DNA from 2 places in the Neorhizobium descurainiae genome. Region 1 is predicted to be linked to the other one. Evidence: predicted binding sites of a transcription regulator. Region 1 holds the regulator's gene; the other holds the start of a gene.
What was found. The regulator LexA, encoded in region 1, represses DNA repair genes until DNA is damaged. The targets are predictions, from matches to a motif close to TGTTCNNNNTGTGTTCNG.
Positions count from the first base shown of each region.

Region 2: ACMGE0_RS11820 (ImuA family protein) is a predicted target of LexA. The motif match lies at 2,324-2,341, and genes of this name have one in related genera.

Region 1 covers NZ_JBLFFK010000005.1:271,712-275,439, forward strand. Annotated here, with positions in the region: gene ACMGE0_RS12435 (ComEC/Rec2 family competence protein) at 1-1,152, shown strand, start outside; gene lexA (transcriptional repressor LexA) at 1,133-1,855, opposite strand; gene ACMGE0_RS12445 (VOC family protein) at 2,058-2,930, shown strand; gene kdsA (3-deoxy-8-phosphooctulonate synthase) at 2,935-3,728, shown strand, end outside.
Region 2 covers NZ_JBLFFK010000005.1:170,873-174,600, forward strand. Annotated here, with positions in the region: gene ACMGE0_RS11810 (error-prone DNA polymerase) at 1-100, opposite strand, end outside; gene ACMGE0_RS11815 (DUF6504 family protein) at 97-1,620, opposite strand; gene ACMGE0_RS11820 (ImuA family protein) at 1,535-2,287, opposite strand; gene ACMGE0_RS11825 (SMODS domain-containing nucleotidyltransferase) at 2,492-3,502, shown strand; gene ACMGE0_RS11830 (ThiF family adenylyltransferase) at 3,499-3,728, shown strand, end outside.

The DNA of each region.
Region 1 (3,728 bases):
CGGGCGGAAAAGCGCGATCCGGAGCCGCTGCCGTTCCGTCACCCTGCGGTGACGCCGGTTCTGGCCTCCTGGAATTTCGCCGCCGGCATCTTCGTGACATCGCTGATCGGCGGCATCTCTACGGCGATCTTTTCCGTCGAGCACTTTCATCGCATCGCGACCTACGGGCTGGCCGCCAATCTCGCCGCCATGCCGGTCATCTCCTTCGTGGTCATGCCGATGGGGCTGATCGGCATGCTGCTGATGCCCTTCGGGCTGGACGCGCCTTTCCTGAAGCTCATGGGGCTCGGTCTGGAGGCGGTGATCGCGATCGCCAAGCACGTGGCGGCCTGGGGCGGCGACGTCGGCATCGGCCGCCAGCATCCCGGGTTCCTCGCGGTGGCGACCGCGGGTTTTCTTCTGTTGACGCTGCTCAGAACCAGGCTCCGGCTCGTCGGTATTCCGTTCCTCGCCGCGGCCCTGCTGCTCTCCTGGCAGGAGCGCTCGAAACCCCTCCCGGATCTGCTGGTTTCCGAGGACGGCACGATGGTTGCGCTGGTGAACGGAGAAAATGTTGCGGCGAACCGCAGCCGCCCGCCGGATTTCATCTACGGCCAATGGAAGCGCGCGCTTCTCATTGGCGATCCCGTAAAGCCGGAAATGTCACCGCCGAGGGACAGGTCGCCCGATGCCGAATCTTCCGGGACGAAATCCCCGGATGCCGGGGCGGCCGAACGGCGTGACCTGACCGCAGAGGAAATCGAAACCGCCCGAGCCCGCATCAGGGAGGCGCCTGCCGGCCATTTCATCTGCACGCCCCGCATCTGGTGCGCCACAAGGACCGCCGCAGGCGTCATCGTCGCGTCCGTAGAGGACGGTCGCTATGCCGGCGCGGCCTGCGATGCGGCCGATCTCGTCATCGCGCCACGCGCCCGCTTCGACCGCTGCCGTTCCGGCGCGCTGATGATCAACGGCGATACGCTGCGCAGGACCGGCGCCCTCGAAGTATTTCTCAACGGCGCCAGGGAGATCCGCCATTGGCGGATCCATGCCGCCATGGCCGGCCGGGACCGTCCCTGGACCCGACACCGCCATTACGACTGGCGGAGCCAGACATTCAACTCGGCGCTGCCGGAAGCGCTCCGGCCGCTGATCAGTGATAGCGGCGGATGAGGCCGACGAGCTTGCCCTGGATCTTCACCCGGTCGGGGCCGAAGATGCGGGTCTCGTAAGCCGGGTTCGCGGCTTCGAGCGCGATCGAGGCGCCGCGGCGGCGGAAGCGCTTCAGCGTCGCTTCCTCGTCGTCCACCAGCGCCACGACGATATCGCCGGGATTGGCCGTATTGCTGTTGCGGATGATCACCGTGTCGCCGTCGAGAATGCCGGCCTCGATCATCGAGTCGCCCTTGACCTCCAGCGCGTAGTGTTCGCCGGAACCGAGCATCTCGGCCGGCACGGCGATGTCATGCGTGTTGTTCTGGATGGCCGAGAGCGGCACGCCCGCCGCGATGCGGCCCATGACGGGAACCGTGGTGGCGCTGGAGACGTCGTCGTTCGCAGCCGGCTTTGCAGGGACGGCGGCGACAGGCTGCGTCTTGCCGAGACTGCCTTCGATGACGCTCGGCGAAAAGCCGCGGCGTGGCTGCAGGCTCGGCTGATAGGCTTCCGGCAGCTTGATGACTTCCAGCGCCCGCGCCCGGTTCGGCAGGCGGCGGATGAAGCCGCGTTCCTCGAGTGCCGTGATCAGCCGGTGGATGCCGGACTTCGATGCGAGGTCGAGCGCATCCTTCATCTCGTCGAAGGAAGGCGGCACGCCGGATTCCTTCATGCGTTCGTGAATGAACAGAAGCAATTCCTGCTGTTTGCGCGTGAGCATGTGTTGGCACCCTGAGAGTCGGAAACAAATCCAGAACGGACACTATATGTTCCATATGTGTTCCGCAAGTCCCTAAATTTTGGTGAAGTATGGTGATTTTTTCTTCATGGAAGAACGCCACATATCTCTTTTCTCGCCACTTGCGCGGAGCCGGTCCGCTGCCAATGTAGTTTTTGCTGTACCGCATTCTGGGGGCCATCGCGTGAATGCAAGATCGATCGACCATCTCGTCCTGCCGGTGGCGCAGCTGGCGCTTGCGCGCTCGCGGTTTTCCGAGCTTGGTTTTACTGTGGCAGCCGATGCGTTTCATCCGTTCGGCACGGCCAATGCCTGCGTGTTCCTCTCGGACGGCGCCTATCTCGAGCCGCTGGCGATCGCCAACCGCCGTCACGCGTCTGCGGCGGCCAAGCGCGGTAATGTCTTCACCGCGCGCGATCTTGCTTTCCGCAAGGCAAGGGTGAGGCAGGGCTTTTCCGCGCTCGCGGTTGCCACCGTCGATGCCGCCGCCGATCACCAGCGCTTCAAGCTCAGGGGCGTTTCGGCAGGCGATATGCTGGAATTCTCCCGCGGCGTGAGGATGCCGGACGGTTCGCAAACCGAGGCAAGCTTCCGGCTGGCCTTTGCGGGCGACGATCGCACGCCGGATTTCTTCCTCTTCTCCGCCCAGCGCATCAACCCGCTGCCGGCCGATCGCGGCGAGCTGGAACGCCACGCCAACGCGGTCACCGGTTTGAGCGAGATCGTTCTTTCAGCCCCGGTGCCTTCCGAATTCACGCCGCTGATGGAGCAGGTGCTGATGACGGAAGCGGAGATCGAACCGTCCGTCATCAGGCTTGCCGCCGCCAATGCCCGCATCCGCATTGCGCAAGACCGGGACCTTGAGGCGGAATTCGCGCTCGCGCCGGTGCCGGATGCCGGGGGGCTCCGGGGCCGGGCGATCCTCTTCAAGACGGCCGATCTTGCCGTGACAGAGATCACCCTTGCTGCTAATGACGTCGCATTCGTCCGCCGGGAAGGCCGTGTCCTGGTGCAGGCGGCGCCCGGCCAGGGCGTCATGTTCGGTTTCGAGGAATAGTCTCATGGAAGTGTCCGCCAATCCGCGTGTCTTGGTCGGCGAAGGGGAGGGCAAGGTGCTGTTTGCGCAGGATGCGCGCCTTTCGCTGATCGCCGGCCCCTGCCAGATGGAAAGCCGCGACCATGCCTTCATGATGGCCGGTGCCCTGAGGGAGCTCTGCGGCAAGCTCGGCATCGGTCTCGTCTACAAGTCCTCCTTCGACAAGGCGAACCGCACCTCGATTTCCGGCAAGCGCGGCATCGGGCTCGAAAGCGCCATGGAGATTTTCGCCGATCTGAAGAAGGAATTCGGCTTTCCGGTGCTGACCGACATCCATACGGAAGAACAATGCGCGGTCGTCGCGAAGACCGTCGACATCCTGCAGATTCCGGCCTTCCTCTCCCGCCAGACGGATCTGCTGGTCGCCGCAGCCAGGACCGGCCGCGTCATCAACGTCAAGAAGGGGCAGTTCCTGGCGCCGTGGGACATGAAGAACGTGCTGGCCAAATTCACCCAGAGCGGCAATCCGAACGTGCTCCTGTGCGAGCGCGGCGCCTCCTTCGGCTACAATACGCTGGTCTCCGACATGCGCTCGCTGCCGATCATGGCGGCGCTGGGCGCGCCTGTCATCTTTGACGCCACCCATTCGGTGCAGCAGCCGGGCGGGCAGGGCGGTTCGTCCGGCGGGCAGCGGGAATTCGTCGAGACCCTGGCGCGGGCGGCCGTCGCCGTCGGTGTCGCGGGCGTCTTCATCGAGACGCATCAAGACCCGGACAATGCGCCCTCCGACGGCCCGAACATGGTGCATCTGAAAGACAT
Region 2 (3,728 bases), 100 kb from region 1:
GCAGCGCTGCCTGCGAGAACAGCTCTTCAGCCGAGGACGCGCCGCGAAGGAAGCTGAAATGGGAGGTGATCTGGAGTTCGGCGTAGCGGGGTTTCGTCATCCGAACACCCCATGCAGAAACCAGCGCTGCGATCCGGTCGCGGCGTCCTCGCCGTCGCCGGCGCGATAGACCCAGTAGCGCTCGCCGGCGTCATCCTCGATCCGGAAATAGTCGCGGACAGCCACGAGTTCGGCGTCGCGCTTCCACCATTCCCCGAACACGCGTTCCGGGCCATCGGCGCGCTTCACGCGACGGCGAATGCCGCGCCAAGTGAAGGAGACCGGCGGATGGTCGGGGAGCAACGCGACCGTGTCGATCGGCTCCGGCCGGGGCAACAGGCGTGAGGGGCGCGGCCAGTGGCCCGGCCATGTTGCGCCGGTATCGGGCGCCATGGCGGGAATTCGGCCGACAGAGCGTTCAGGCACATCACTAGAGACGGGTGCCGCGCGATAGATCGCGCGCTCGCCGACACGGTTGGCGAGCGTATCAATGAGGTCGGAAATATCGTGTGTGGTTTCCTCGATCAGCGAATTGACCGTCTGTTTTTGGGCAAGCGGCTCGGCGACAGCGGCAGCGAGCGTCATCACCTCGATGCCGAAGCCTGGATCAATCGTCTCGATCTTGTCGCAGAGCAGGCGAGTCAGTCGCTTTACGTCGCGCACCGGCACCGCCATTCCGACGCGGAGGGCCTGCTGATGGTTGTCGACGCGGTGGCAGATGAGGTCGAGGCGGCGAGCGCCCAAGCCCCGTTCCTCGAGTTCGTGGCAGAGCTGGGTGACGAGCTTGCCGATGTAGCGGGCGATGGTTTCCGCCGCACCGATCGGCTCGGGGAAAGAGCGGCGCACTTCGACGAGGTCGGGCGAGCGGACAGGCTCGATCGGCTCGGCGAGCGCGCCAAGCGCCTGGTCGATGCGGCGGCCAAGTTCCGGTCCGAACCGCAAGGTGAGCGGGGCGCGTGGCTGCGCGAGGAGGTCGCCTATTCGCTCGAAGCCGAGGACGCGCAGGTCTGCGGACATCGACGCCGGCATGCGGAGCGCCTCCAGCGGAAGCGGCGCCAGCACAGATGCGCCATGGCCGGGCGGCGCGATGATGCTCGGCAGCGCGGCGTAACGAGCAAGCGCATGCGCGGCGCCCCAGCTGTCGGCGATCGCCGCACGTGCCGTGACGCCGGACATGGCAAGCCGGCCGACCAGTGCCTCGAGCATTACCACTTCGCCACCATGGAGATGATCGGTGCCTGTCGAGTCGACGACGATACCGTCCGGCGCGTCCGAGGCGACCACCGGCGCGAAGCGCTGGAGGATCCAGAGCGCCAGGCGGTCCAACACCTCAGCGTCCTCGACCGGCTCTGCATCCTGAATGGTGAGGCCAGGCACTAGGACCTGCGCCTTCGCGACCGGCATGCCGACGCGAAGCCCGGCGGCGTGCGCCGCGGCATCCGCCGCAGTCACGATCCGCCTGTTTCCCTCCCGGCCTATCAAGACGAGCGGCGCCTCAGCCGGAGGCGCCGCGTCGCCAGCCTTCCGCCGCAGCCGGTCGGTTGACCAGTTCGGCAGGAAGAGCGAGACGACCCGTGTCATCGCACGCCTCCAATTCGAAATCTGCACTTTCACCCGCGCGAGCCCGAATGAGCTCGACCAGCCAGCGGTGGTGGCCGACGCCTGGGACGGGCAGCGGCGTCGACGGCAGAACCGAGACGCGCCACCGCGTCGTAGCCGCAGTCGGCTGACCGAAGTCGGCCGCCTCCGTCTGTCGCCGCCAGCGCCGAAGGGCAATCCCGATCGAGCCGGCGCCCTCTGCCGCGAGTTGCAGTCGGCGCGAGGCGGTCATCGACAGACGCGCCACCTCAGCGACGACGGCGCCGAGACCGCCGTGGCGCAGCCCTTCCTCCATGCAGGCCAGCACGGTCTTATCATCGCCGGCTTCCACATAGATTACGCGATCCGGCAAGAGACCTGCCTGGGCAAGCGCCGGCGCGAAGAGATCGGGCCTGGTGATGCACCAGAGCACCTTGCCCCTCGTGCGCGCAGCAATGCCCGCGGCGAAGAGCGCGGCGGCCGCACCGTCTATTGCGCCATTGCCGCCGCCTGCAACCTCATGAAGGGCACCAAGAGTAAGACCGCCGCCGGGGAGTCGTGCATCTACCTCGGCGACTCCGAAGGGAAGCACCGACTTGGCGCGTCGATTCCGGCCTTCGATCTTCGCGATCTGCACGCGCAACGACTCTATGGCGGGCTCGGGCCGCAAGCTCCTTTTTGACCTCCTGGAACGGGACGGGTAGCATGTTCTGCATTTGTTCTATCTTTCGGCGCGAGGAGTCAAGACGCCTTTTTGCGCGAGACATGCACCCCGGAGGAATGTTGGGTACAACGAAGCGATCTTCGGTACATCCCCTTGTGCTTAGAACACAAATATACACATGATATAGTAGGTGCGACCTGGGCAGGGCTTATGATGGTTCCGAACACGCGATTCAGCGAATTGCTGCAAGACATTGAGCCGAGCACGACGACGAAGGAGAGGGCGTCCGGCGGACATACTGGCGTGCGTGACCATTTGCGGACGCAAGCAAAGTTTAAGGACCGTTACGTATCGAGCTTCCTCTCCGGTAGTTACGCTCGCGATACCTCAATTCGACCGCGCAGATCTGAAGACGGAGAGGAGAGGCCTGACGTCGATATTATCGTTGTGACGAATTTCAGTACGAGCGATCATCCAGACTTTGTCTTGAGCGAAGTGTGTCGTGCGCTCGAAGACGGCGGCGACGGCTACAAGGTGGAGAGGATTAATAAGCGCTCTGTCCGTGTCGAAACCTGGCAGGCGGACATGGATGTCGTTCCGGTGATTGAAGCCTGGAACGGCTACTACATTGCCGATCGCGAGACCGGCGAATGGAAATACACCAATCCGCCTGAGCACACACGCTGGAGCTCTGCCCAGAACGATCGGTTTGGCAAACGCTTCAAACCGCTGGTGAAGCTACTCAAGTGGTGGCGGCGCATCAATCCCAGCGGCAAGCGGCCGAAGGGCTTCGTCCTGGAGGTTCTGACGGCGATGCACGCGCCGACGGATCAGACCCATTATGGAGAGGCGTTCACTCAGCTCCTGGAGAATATCTACGGCGCCTATGGCTTCAGCGCGTCTCTCGACCAGAAGCCGGTCGTCCCCGATCCCGCCAACCCTTCCAACGATATTCTTGGGAAGGTGTCGCTCACCCAGTGGAAGGATTTCGTCGAAAAGGTAAGGGTCTACGCTGACATCGCCCGGCGAGCGCAGAACGCGGACGACATGGACGAAGCAACCCGCCAGTGGCGCCGGGTGTTCGGTGATCGCTTCAGAGCCACCGTCGCTCCGGCAAAGGCCGCGGGATACAGCGGCTTTGCAGCGGCGGCGGCGCCGGCTGCCAGTTACACCTTCCCGAACGCCATGGCGGCACCGAGCAAGCCGCGTGGTTTCGCTTGAAGTTCTGGTGGGCGATCGATAGCAGCCGCCTCGGCAAAGAACGCAGCGCCGTCGAGGAAGTCGCGACGTCGGAAGGCTGGTTCACCCTTACGCGCTGGTGCTTCCACGAGGGAATGTTTTGTGCCGTCGGCGTGATCAAGGCACACGGGCACGACTATCCCATAAGGCTCGTCTATCCAGATCAGTTTCCCGAGGTTCCCGCATGGGTGGAGCCGCAGGAAGATGC